3 regions of the Kribbella sp. NPDC048928 genome follow, and region 3 is predicted to be linked to each of the others. Evidence: riboswitches for the same ligand, from Rfam matches in the RefSeq annotation. Region 3 holds a riboswitch; each other region holds the start of a gene.
What was found. A riboswitch is a leader RNA that binds a small molecule or an ion and turns the genes downstream of it on or off. The one in region 3 is predicted to bind FMN.
Positions count from the first base shown of each region.

Region 1: it holds a riboswitch for FMN, as region 3 does, so the genes downstream of both, ACGFI6_RS22470 (6,7-dimethyl-8-ribityllumazine synthase) here and ribB (3,4-dihydroxy-2-butanone-4-phosphate synthase) in region 3, are expected to answer to the same signal.
Region 2: it holds a riboswitch for FMN, as region 3 does, so the genes downstream of both, ribD (bifunctional diaminohydroxyphosphoribosylaminopyrimidine deaminase/5-amino-6-(5-phosphoribosylamino)uracil reductase RibD) here and ribB (3,4-dihydroxy-2-butanone-4-phosphate synthase) in region 3, are expected to answer to the same signal.

Region 1 covers NZ_JBICUC010000005.1:87,635-91,507, forward strand. Annotated here, with positions in the region: gene ACGFI6_RS22455 (winged helix-turn-helix transcriptional regulator) at 81-434, opposite strand; gene ACGFI6_RS22460 (EthD family reductase) at 556-867, shown strand; gene ACGFI6_RS22465 (TetR/AcrR family transcriptional regulator) at 938-1,519, shown strand; FMN riboswitch at 1,594-1,769, shown strand; gene ACGFI6_RS22470 (6,7-dimethyl-8-ribityllumazine synthase) at 1,832-2,290, shown strand; gene ACGFI6_RS22475 (pyridoxamine 5'-phosphate oxidase family protein) at 2,341-2,826, opposite strand; gene ACGFI6_RS22480 (hypothetical protein) at 2,947-3,501, shown strand; gene ACGFI6_RS22485 (GNAT family N-acetyltransferase) at 3,544-3,873, shown strand, end outside.
Region 2 covers NZ_JBICUC010000012.1:211,023-214,895, reverse strand. Annotated here, with positions in the region: gene pnuC (nicotinamide riboside transporter PnuC) at 1-388, opposite strand, end outside; gene ACGFI6_RS39305 (riboflavin synthase) at 385-990, opposite strand; gene ribD (bifunctional diaminohydroxyphosphoribosylaminopyrimidine deaminase/5-amino-6-(5-phosphoribosylamino)uracil reductase RibD) at 991-2,001, opposite strand; FMN riboswitch at 2,202-2,335, opposite strand; gene ACGFI6_RS39295 (MFS transporter) at 2,431-3,672, opposite strand; gene ACGFI6_RS39290 (serine/threonine-protein kinase) at 3,721-3,873, opposite strand, start outside.
Region 3 covers NZ_JBICUC010000002.1:337,176-341,048, reverse strand. Annotated here, with positions in the region: gene ACGFI6_RS08435 (transketolase) at 44-922, shown strand; gene ACGFI6_RS08430 (transketolase family protein) at 919-1,887, shown strand; gene ribB (3,4-dihydroxy-2-butanone-4-phosphate synthase) at 1,871-2,485, opposite strand; FMN riboswitch at 2,569-2,702, opposite strand; gene ACGFI6_RS08420 (sugar-binding transcriptional regulator) at 2,802-3,779, shown strand; gene ACGFI6_RS08415 (threonine/serine exporter ThrE family protein) at 3,769-3,873, shown strand, end outside.

The sequences.
Region 1 (3,873 bases), on a different contig from region 3:
CCGGAGGCGGAGGCTGAGCGACCACCAGTTGCGGACCCGCGCGTGCCCGCGAAGGTGCGGACGGTGCGAGATCAGAAGTGTTAGCGGGCGTCTTCCGGATCGGGGGTGGAGAGGGTCGCGGCCCAGTCGGTGGACCAGCGGATTAGGGGGCGGAGGGCGCGGCGGGCGCTGTGGCCCAGCTCTGTGAGGGCGTAGGTGGTGTCGGGGTGTTGCTCGACGACGCCTGCGTCGACCAGCTCGGTCAGGCGTTGCCGCAGGACGCTGGAGGACATGCTGTCGCAGCGCTCCTGCAGTGCGCGGAATCCGACCGGGCCGTGTTGCAGCTCCCAGATGATTCGCAGGTTCCACCTACGACCGAATAGGTCGAGTGCGGCCATCAGTGGCCGGCCGGTGCTCGATCCTCGGACCGCGCGTCCTGGCCTGGGTGTCGCCATCCGTCGTTCCGTCCCATCTTGCGGCTTCGATATCCGACACACTATCGTGCACCACATCGATTCGATTTCCGAAGCGCACAGGGGTGGCTTCGGGGGTCGATCACCACCAACGGAGGATGTTGTGCACAAGCTGCTGGTCCTGTATCCCGAGCCCGTCGATCCCGACCACTTCCGCGAGTACTACGTGAGCACCCATCTCCCGCTGGTCGCGAAGATGCCCGGCTTGCTCGCGTACCGCTACAGCTTCGAGGTGACGGCGACGCAGGGGGAGCCGCCGTACTTCGCGGTCTTCGAGGCCGAGTTCGCCGACGCCGCCGCACTGACCGCGTCGAGGGCGTCCGCGCACGGCCAGAAGGTGAGTGCCGATGTCGCCAACTACGCCACCGGTGGTGTGGTCGTCATGGACTGTCCGATGCAGAACGGCACCATCTGAGGCTCCTGCAGGTGGCTCGGCCAGATACTAGAGGTGTCTCTCTACAAGCCGAAGAGATATCGTCGCGGGCATGGGGAGACCGGCCACGCATACCGCGGACGCACTGCTTGACGCGGGCGTTGCGCTCTTCGCCGAGGGTGGCGCGAGGGCGGTGACGATGGCCTCGGTGGCGCGTGCTGCGGGTGCGCCGAGTGGATCGGTGTACCACCGGTTCCCGGATCGGCCTGCGCTGCTGCACGCGTTGTGGGCGCGGGCGGTGCACACCTTCGACGAGGCGTACCGGCTGCAGCTCGGCGACGCGCCCACTCCCGCCCACGCGGTCACGTCGACTGCTTGGATCGTGGATTGGTGTCGCGAGCAGCCGGGGACTGCTGCCGTACTGCATGCCGGCCATCGGGCGTTCTCGCGCGATCAGTGGGCGGCGGCCGACATCGAGGCGCTGGCGTCGTACGAGCGCAGCCGGGACCGGCGGCTGGCCAAGGTCGTTCGCGGGATCGCCGTTGCGGCGGATCGGCCGCGGGACGAGATCGCGTTCGCGATGGTCGACCTGCCGCTGGCGGTCGTTCGCCGGCACCTTCCGGGATCGGTACCGGCGGCAGCGACCGAGCTGGTACGGCGGCTGGCAACCTCCATCATCCTCGGCGACTCGTGATCGGGCTGTGCGCGAAGTCCTCGTCTGCTGTTGATGATCGTTGAAGTTGTGGAGAGATACCTCTAATATCGGAGCTGCGTCTCAGGGAGGGGTGGAAGTCCCCACCGGCGGTGATGGCGGCCCGGCCGATCCGGGCAGGTCGAGCCCGCGAGCGCCGACCTCGTCACGCGTTTCAGCCGGCGGGGGAGGGTCAGCAGATCCGGTGCGACTCCGGAGCCGACGGTCACAGTCCGGAATGAAGAGAACGTGACAGGCGAGGTCGTCTCGTCCGGTCACCGCACCCCCTGGGCATGTGTGTGAACAGGAGGAACAGTGACACACATCCCCACGGCATCGACCGACAGCTCACGCATCGCCGTGATCGCGTCGCGCTGGCATGCCGACATCGTCGACCAGGCAGTACGAACCTGCGTCGACGACCTGCGTACCGAAGGCCGCCAGGTCGACGTGTACAAGGTCCCGGGAGCCTTCGAGATCCCGTTGAAGGTCAAGCAGCTCGCCTCGACCGGGGAGTACGCCGCGATCGCGGCGTGCGGGCTGGTCGTCGACGGCGGGATCTATCGTCATGAGTTCGTGGCGGCGACGGTGGTGGATGCGCTCATGCGGGTTCAGTTGGAGACGGGCGTACCGACGTTCTCCGCGGTGCTGACTCCGCTGCACTTCCACGAGCATGACGAGCATCACGCGTTCTTCCGCGACCACTTCGTGATCAAGGGCCGCGAAGTCGCCCGAGCAATCATCGAAACCCTCACCGCCCCCAAGGTCGCCTAAGCCAGTACGCCCGCCCGCCGCCTGCCCGGCTGCCGCCCGGGCAGTTCGGGTTAGAGCGCGTGTGTCAGGGGGCCCAGGTTGAGGTTTTGGATGCGCTCGACGGTTACGTCGCGGACCGTGGGGAGTGAGCCCCAGAGGGCTTTGCCTCCTGGGGTCCGCAGGAGTGGTCCGACGGCTCGTTGGAAGCGGCCGGTTTCCACTGGGGTGCTTTCGCGAGGCGGGCCCACGGAGCCGATCAACCTGATACCAGGGGAGCCGGTGAATCGGCCGCGCAGTGCGGCTCGCAGCCACAGGCGTTTCCCGCTGTCGACGGCGATGATGGCGACTCTCGGTTCGCGCTCGAGGTTGGCCGCGAGTCTTGAGTTGAGTACGTCGAAGTAGAGCGCGGATCCCTTCTCGGTCAGCAACAGCGACCCGATCGGTGTGACATGTGGGGATCCGTCCGGGTTCGTGCTCGCGATGCTGCAGTGCAGTGAGGTGCGGATCGTACGGCGGACGACGCGTCTGGCCTGTGACCACTGGGCTTCGGTGATCATGAGCTACCGATGCGGTCGGGGGTCATCGGCCCTCCTTTTTTAGAGTGTTATCTCTAGAATGGTTGAAGCATACTCGCGGTGTGTCGGGTGTCACGGCGCCGGAGCGTGGGCAGTGCGACGATGCCAGTGGCGGAGTGCAGCGCCGAGCAGGAGTGCAGCGCCGAGAAGAGGTGGCGGATGATCGGCGATCGGTGGGGCGTCACCGACGAGGAGACCGAGGCCTCGTACGCGTGCGACCGATTCGCCCCGAAGCCCACGGTGCAGGCCTGGCGAGCTGTCACGATCGAGGCGCCGACGAGTGTCGTGTGGTCCTGGTTGATCCAGGTACGGCTCGCTCCCTACTCGTACGACCTGATCGACAACCTCGGACGCCGTTCGCCGCGCGAGCTCTTGCACCTCGACGATCCGGAGATCGGGGACCCGTTCAGCTCCTCCGGCGGACGGCCGCTCGGTCGGATCGTCGCGCTCGTCCACGAGGAGCACCTCACCGGACAGATCATCGGCGCCACCATGACGTACCGGCTCCTCGACCTCGGGGACGCCGGGACGCGCCTCGTCCTGAAGGTCGTCGGCGAGTACCCGCGGCCTCTCGCGCCGCTGCTGTCGGTCGGCGATCTGGTCATGGCCCGTCAGCAGTTGCTGAACTTCAAGAAGTACGCCGAGCAGCGCGATTAATCCGTTTGTCCGGGGGAGGCGCCCGACCTGAGGATGGGTGCCATGGCAATTGGCACCTCCTCGGCAGTTCGCTTTGTTGAGATGACCGGTACGGCGCTCGGCGCGTTGCTCGCCGGCGACCGTCCCGCGGCGGAGGCGGAGCTTGGCTTCGCCCTCGGCGACGAGTTCCTCTCCGACAGGGCCAAGTGGCTCTGGCAGTACCGTCTCGATCAGCTGACCGCCGATCCCAGCACCTTCGGGTGGCTCGTCAAGCTCGCCGTGGCCGGTGACGTCGTCGTCGGGTACGCCGGGTTCCACGGTCCGCCGGACGCGGACGGCATGGTCGAGATCGGCTACACGGTCGACCCGCCGTACCGGCGGCAAGGTCACGCC
Region 2 (3,873 bases), on a different contig from region 3:
ACGCGATCGCGTAGATCACGACGCCGATGCCGAGCAGCTCGAGCCGCTGCCGCGCGGTCGCCCACTTGGGCTGGACCGCGGACGCGGATCCGCCGTGCCGGGTCTGGTACCAGCGGTACCACCCGTACAGGCTGATCAGCGCGAAGAACACCTGACGGCCGGCCTGGCCCCAGAGGTCCTTGTCCTGCGGGGTGTCGAAGATCCCGCCGATGAAGACCGTGAACAGCAGGACGTTGCCGACAATGCCGACCGGCCACGCGGCGACCAGCCGGCGCATGCCGAACAGCGCGCTGGCCAGACCGAACACGTTGCCGACGATCTCGCGGACCAGCACCGGCGAACCGGCGATGGTGACCTGCGACGTCAACAACCAGTCAACGGGATTCACTTGGTGCCTCCGGCAAGTAGTCTCTCGACGTATTTCGCGATCACGTCGACCTCGAGGTTGACGGTGTCGCCGACCTTGTTGCGCCCCAGTACGGTGAGCTCGAGCGTGGTCGGGATCAGGCTGACCCCGAACGTCCCGGACGCGTCGTCGACGTCGGTCACGGTCAGCGAGACCCCGTCGATCGCGATCGAGCCCTTCTCGGCGATGTAGCGCAGGATCTCCGGCGGCGTACTGATCCGGACGTCCTCCCAGTGCTCACCGGGGCTGCGTGACGCGATCGTGCCGGTGCCGTCGACGTGGCCCTGGACGATGTGCCCGCCGAGTCGCTCGTGCGCGGCGACCGCGCGTTCGAGGTTGACCGTCGAGCCCTTCTCCAGTCCGCCGAGGCTGGTCCGCTGCAGCGTCTCGCGCATCACGTCCGCGGTGAACGTACCGCCGCCGTACTCGACGACGGTCAGGCAACAGCCGTTGACCGCGATCGAGGCGCCGAACGCGGCGTCCTCGGTCACCTTCGGCCCGCGGATGCTGAGCCGCGCAGCGTCTCCGTCCAGCAGGTCCAGGGACTCGATCGTGCCGAGCTCTTCGATGATGCCGGTGAACATCTACTTTCCTCCCAGAGGAACCAGGGTGAGCCGGACGTCGTCGGCGAGCCGCGTGACGTCCGTTAGTTTGAACCGCCGCAGGTGGTCGATCGATTCCGCGCCGAGATCGCCGACCGCGGCGTACCCCGAACCGAGCACGGCCGGGGCGACGTACGCGACGATCTGGTCGACCAGACCGGCGCGCAGAAAGGCTGCGGCCAGCGTCGGGCCGCCTTCGAGCCAGAGGTGCCGGATCTGCCGGTCGTCGAGCTGCCGGAGCACCTCGGCGGGATCATGGGTCGGCAGCAGCAGCGTCTCGGCGCGGTCGTTGCGGACCCGGGCCGACTCCGGGATCTCCCGGTCGCCGACCACCACCCGCAACGGCTGCCGAGCGGCCGGTACGTCGTCCTGATCGCGGACCGTCAGCTCCGGGTCGTCGTCCAGCACCGTCTGGGTGCCGACGGCGATCGCATCACACTCGGCGCGCTGCCGGTGGACGTCGGCGCGGGCGAGCGGGCCGGTGATCCAGCGGCTGGTTCCGTCCGGCGCCGCCGAGCGCCCGTCGAGCGTCGTCGCGAACTTCCAGGTGACGAACGGCCGGCCGACCCGGACGCTGTGCAGCCAGACGTGGTTGACCGCTTCGGCCTCGGCCTGCAGGACGCCCTGCACGACCTCGATGTTCTTGCTGATCAGCTTCTCCGCACCCCCCGCCGCGGTCCGGTTCGGGTCCGGTACGGCGTACACGACGCGTGCGACTCCGGCCGCGATCAGCGCATCGGCGCACGGCCCGGTCCGGCCGGTGTGGTTACAGGGCTCCAGCGTGACGTACGCCGTACCGCCGCGAGCCTGGGCGCCGGCCATCCGGAGCGCCTCGACCTCGGCATGCGGGCCGCCGGCAACAGCATGGAAGCCCTCGCCGACCGGATGCCCGTCACGGCCGGTGATCACACAGCCGACGACCGGGTTGGGATGTGTACTGCCGGTGCCACGTGCGGCCAGCTCGATGGCACGCCGCATCCAGGCGACATCCATCGGCGACACGTCGTTCACTACTCGGGCCCCTCGTCGTCACGGACGCACTCCGGGGCCTCCGGCCGGCCTGTCTGCTCCGTCGCCCACCGGGATCTCACCGATCCCGGCACCCGGTCCGTTGCCGGACCCTGCCGCCGTCACGTCCCGCGGGCCTCACAGCCCACGCTCCGCGCCGCCGGGCGCCAGAGCACACCCGCCGACCGCGTGCGCCTCCCATCCGGACTTTCACCGTCGGTCCTGGAATTCCACCAGGTCAACCGATCGCCGAACCGCAGCGACCGGGTCGCGGACTGTTACCGCCGGCTCGGAATTACACCGACCCCGGAGCACGCGAGTGGGTTTCACTCGTACTTCAAGTATGCCCTCCCCCACAACCCGCACCACGACCCAGGTCACATCCTGGTCCTCGACGCACTTGGGAGACGTGCCCTAAGTGTGGGACGGGTCGGGAGTGCATGGCAGGAGGCGGCGGGTGAGGGCGAGGGCTGTTGCGGCGACCGCGCAGGCGACTGCGACCGCGATGATCAGCGGGCGGTAGCCGAACGCGTCGGCGAGACCCGCGCCGGCCAGCGGGCCGGCCGCCTTGGCGATCGTGGTCGGCGTACCGAGCATGCCGGCGATCGTCCCGAACCCGGTCGCGCCGTATCGGTCCAGCAGGATCGCCGGCGTCGCGATCGACGACACCCCGAACCCGAGGCCGAACAGCACCAGACACCCGACCGCTCCCGCCACATGACGCCCCAGGACGGGCAGCAGCCCGATCGCGATCCCCTGCACGAACAGGATCACTGCAGTAACCGTCGCCATCGGCAACCACCGCGCCGACACGCTTGTGACCAGCCGCCCGGTCACCGACAACAGCCCGAGCAGACCAGCCAGGCTCGCCGCCCGCGCCGGCGGGTGCCCCAGGCTGACCAGATACAGCACGAGGTGCACAGAGATCACGGCCAGCGCCGCACTGTGTACGACAAACGCTCCCGCGAGCAGCCAGAACCCGGGATCGCTCAGCACCCTCGCCGGCGACGTGCTGTGTCGCACGCCGACAGCCGGCCGCGGCGGACGCCGCCGTACGGCGATCAGGTGCAGCGGGACCGTGATGGCGGCCACGGCACCCGCCAGGATGACCAGCGCAGTACGCCAACCTTGCGCGTGGGCGAGGTATCCGGTGAGCGGGATGAAGATCGAGCTGGCGAGCCCGCCGACCAAGGTGATGGTGAGGATCGAGTTGGTCCGCCGCTCCGGTGCGGTGACCGCCACCACGACGGCGAACGCGGGCGGATAGAGCACCATCGCCGACGCGATGCCGATCGCGACAAAGACTCCGTACAACTGGACGGTGTTGTGGACCTGCGACCAGGCGAGTACGGCGATTGCCGCGAGGACCGAGCCGCCCGTCATCAGGGCCCGCCCTCCGTGCGCGTCGAGCCAGCGTCCGACGGGGATCGACACCAGGCCGCTGACGAGTACGGCGGTGGTCGACGCGCCGACCGTGGTGGTTGTGGAGATGCCGAGCTCGGCGCTCATCGGGCCGAGCAGCGCACTGAACGCGTAGGTCAGGACGCCGTACCCGACCGTCGTCGTGATCGCCAGCGCGCCGATCAGCAGCCGGTTCCTGCCCGGCGCGGCACTCCCAGGCGAAGGCACCTCGAGTTCGCGCTCAGCCGGATCCACCGTTGACAGTCTTCCACCGAGCAACCGCACCGTCCGGCCATTTACCACTCAGCGGAACAGGAACCAGGCAGCACTCCCCAACAACCCAACCGCCCCCACAAAACAAACAACAACCCCCGCCCACAACCCCCGCCGCCCCCGCCCCGACGCCCCACCCCGGTTCGACGCCTCAGTGCGGTTCTGTTCGACAACTGGTGCGCC
Region 3 (3,873 bases):
TCGCTTCGCTCCCTCCGCTCCTCAGTCCAGACCGGGAGGCCCCATGACCCTCACAACTGATCACACGACAATGCCGGTGCCCGGGCGACTGCCCGTGCACGCGGAGCGCGCCGAGCGGGTCGCGCACATCGCCGAGGCCGCCCGGCAGATCCGGATCCAGGACCTCAAGCTGGTGCACCACGCCGGTGCCGGCCACATCGGCGGCGACTTCTCCGCAATCGACATTCTGGCCACGCTGTACGGCGCCGTGCTCGACATCTCGCCGCAGAGCGTGAACGACCCCGAGCGGGATCGCTTCATCCTGAGCAAGGGCCACGTCGCCGGGGCGCTCTACACCACGCTGGCCGCGTTCGGGTACCTGCCGGTCGAGGAACTCGCGACGTTCCTCAAGCCACTGTCCGCGCTCAACGGGCACCCGAACCGGAACAAGGTGACCGGCGTCGAGGCGAACACCGGTCCGCTCGGGCACGGTCTACCGATCGCAGTAGGACACGCGCTGTCCGCGAAGCTCGACGGCTCGTCGCGCCGTACGTACGTCCTGGTCGGAGACGGCGAGCTGCAAGAGGGTTCGAACTGGGAGGCGATGATGGCCGCCTCGCAGTACCGGCTGGACCGGCTGACCGTGATCGTCGACCGGAACCGGCTGCAGCAGGGCGCGACCACCCAGGAGACCAACGAGCTGGACCCGTTGCCGGCGAAGGCGGCCGCGTTCGGGCTCGCCGTCGTCGAGGTGAACGGGCACGACCACGGCGAGCTGCTCGACGTACTGTCCGCGGTGCCCGTCGAGCCGGGCAGGCCGACGTTCGTGATCGCCCATACGCACAAGGGTCACCCGATCTCGTTCATGAGCGACAACGTCGCCTGGCACCACCGGGTCCCGGATGCCGCTGAGTACCAGCAGGCCCTGAAGGAGCTGCAATGACAGTCGTCGAGACCCGCTCGATCGCGGACCAGCCGCGGTACGACTGCCGGGACGCGTACGTCGAGACGCTCGCCGAGCTCGCGCACGCGGACCACCGGATCGTTGGCGTGGTCAACGACTCGGTCGGATCGAGCAAGCTGAACAGCTTCCGCAAGGCGTTCCCGGACCGGCTGATCAACGTCGGGATCGCCGAGCAGGACATGGTCGGCGTCGCGTCCGGCTTGGCGAACGGCGGCCGGATCCCGTTCGTGTCGGCGGCGTCCTGCTTCCTCACCGGCCGCGCGCTGGAGCAGATCAAGGCCGACGTCGCGTACTCGAACACCAACGTCAAGCTCTGCGGGATGAGCCCCGGTGTCGCGTACGGCGAACTCGGCCCGACGCACCACTCGATCGAGGACATCGCCTGGCTGCGCGCGATCGCCGGCCTGACCATCATCGTGCCCGCTGACCCGATCGAGACCGCGGCCGCGTTGCGCTGGGCGGCTGCGTCCGAGGGGCCGGTGTTCATCCGGGTCAGCCGGATGAGCGTGCCGAAGGTGTACGCCGAGGACTACTCGTTCGAGCTCGGCAAGGCGATCACAGTACGGGACGGCGGCGACGTGACGCTGATCAGTAACGGCACCGTGCTGTGGCGGGCGCTGGCCGCCGCGGAACAGCTTGCCGGGGAGGGGATCTCGGCGCGGGTGCTCTCGATGCCGACGGTGAAGCCGTTGGACACCGAGGCCGTGGTCGCGGCCGCGCGGGAGACGGCCGGCATCGTGACCGCCGAGGAGGCGGTGTCCGGTGGCGGTCTCGGCGGTGCGGTCGCCGAGACCGTCGTACAGCAGCATCCGGCCCGGGTGACGATCCTCGGGATTCCCGAGTTCGCCCCCACGGGGTCGGCCGGCTACCTGCTGGACCGGTACGGCCTGTCCGCCGACGGCATCGCCGCAGCCGCCCGCAAACTGGTCACGACAGGTAGCTGACCAGGTCGGCGATCGAGATCATCGCGAAGCCATGAGCGTCGGCGAACGCCCGCAGGTCGGTGCCGGTCATCAGCGTGCCGTCGTCGTTCATCAGCTCGCCGATCACACCGACCGGCGGCAGGCCGGCCAGGCGGACGAGTTCGACGGTGGCCTCGGTATGACCGGGCCGCTGCCGGACTCCGCCGTCGACCGCGCGCAGCGGCAGGATGTGGCCGGGCCGGATCAGGTCCGCGGGTTGCGCCGACGGCTCGGCGAGCACACGGACGGTCCGGGCCCGGTCCGCGGCCGAGATGCCGGTTCCGACGCCGGTCGCCGCGTCCACGGAGATCGTGTACGCCGTTCGCAGGCTGTCCTGGTTGTTCGGGACCATCAACGGCAGCTCGAGCCGGTCCAGGATCTCGGACGCGGCCGGCGCGCAGACGTACCCGCTGGTGTGGCGGACGAGCAGGGCCATCAGCTCGGGCGTTGCGAGGCTCGCGGCGAAGGTCAGGTCGCCCTCGTTCTCGCGGTCCTCGTCGTCGACGACGACTACCGGCCGTCCGGCGGCGAGCTCGGCGACGGCACGTTCGATGGTGTCAAGGCTGGTGAGGGTGTTCACGGTCGCTGTCCTCTCGGCAGTGTGTTCACCAGCACTCCGGGGCAACGACAAGCTTCACGACCCCGTCCGGGGACGTGCAGCTGCCACGTGCGTCTTCCCATCCGGACTTTCACCGTCGGTCCCGGAGTTCCACCAGGTCAACCGCTACTTCTGACGAAGTCGCGGGTCGCGGACTGTCACCGCCGGCTCGGAATTTCACCGACCCCAGAGCACGTGTGTTCTTTCACCGATCAGCTTAGGGCACGTCCGCAGTTCGGGAGTGTCTTGTCCGTCTCATCTGCCTATAGTCCAGTCTGATCATCGTGAGAGGGGACCCGTGAACAGCAACCGTGGTGTGCGCCAGCCGGGGCTGGACGAGCTGCGGCTGCTCGCGAAGGTGGCCCGGATGTACCACGAGAAGGGCATCCGCCAGCCGCAGATCGCCGCCGAGCTGAACCTGTCCCAGGCGCGGGTGTCCCGGATGCTCAAGCAGGCCGTCGAGGTCGGCATCGTGCACACCGTGGTGACCATGCCGAGCGGCGTGCACAGCGACCTCGAGGACGAGTTGCAGGGCCGGTACGGGCTGCGTGACGCGGTCGTCGTCGACACCGCCGGGGCCGGCGACGAGGTGCTGCCCGCGCTCGGGTCGGGCGCCTCTGCGTACCTGGACATGACGCTCACCGGCGGGCACGTGGTCGGGATCTCGTCCTGGAGCGAGACGCTGATCGCGGCCGTCGACCGGATGCCGCGCAAGAGCGTCCCGGTGGTGGACAAGGTGGTGCAGATCGTCGGCGGTCTGGGCGACGCTGCGGTGCAGATGCAGGCGACGCGGCTGACCGCGCGGTTCGCCGAGCTGACCGGTGGGATGCCGGTGTACCTGCCCGCGCCCGGCCTGGTCGGGACGCCTGCGGTACGCCGGGCGATGATGAGCGACGTGTCAGTTCGGGACGTTCTGGGCACGTGGGGACAACTCACCGACGCCCTGGTCGGGATCGGCAGCCTCGAGCCTTCGCCGCTGCTGCAGCGCAGCGGGAACGCGGTCGCCGAGGCCGACCAGGACGAGCTCCGCAGGCTCGGTGCCGTCGGGGACGTGTGTTTCCGGTTCTTCGACGAAGAGGGAAAGCTCGTGCGCTCGACGTTCGACCAGCGGGTCATCGGGGTGACCGCGAAGGAGTTGCTGGCGGTGCCGCGCCGGATCGGTGTGGCCGGCGGCGACCGCAAGTACTCCGCGATCCGCGCCGCCCTGCTCGGCGGCTGGATCAACATCCTGATCACCGACCTCGCCATGGCCCACCGGTTGGTAGATGGAGCCTGAGGAGCAGCGGGAGGTCTACGCCACGATCGACCTGGCGTTGCGGGTCGGTGAGGTGTTGCTGTCCAGCGGCGCGGGTACGGCGGACGCTACCGCC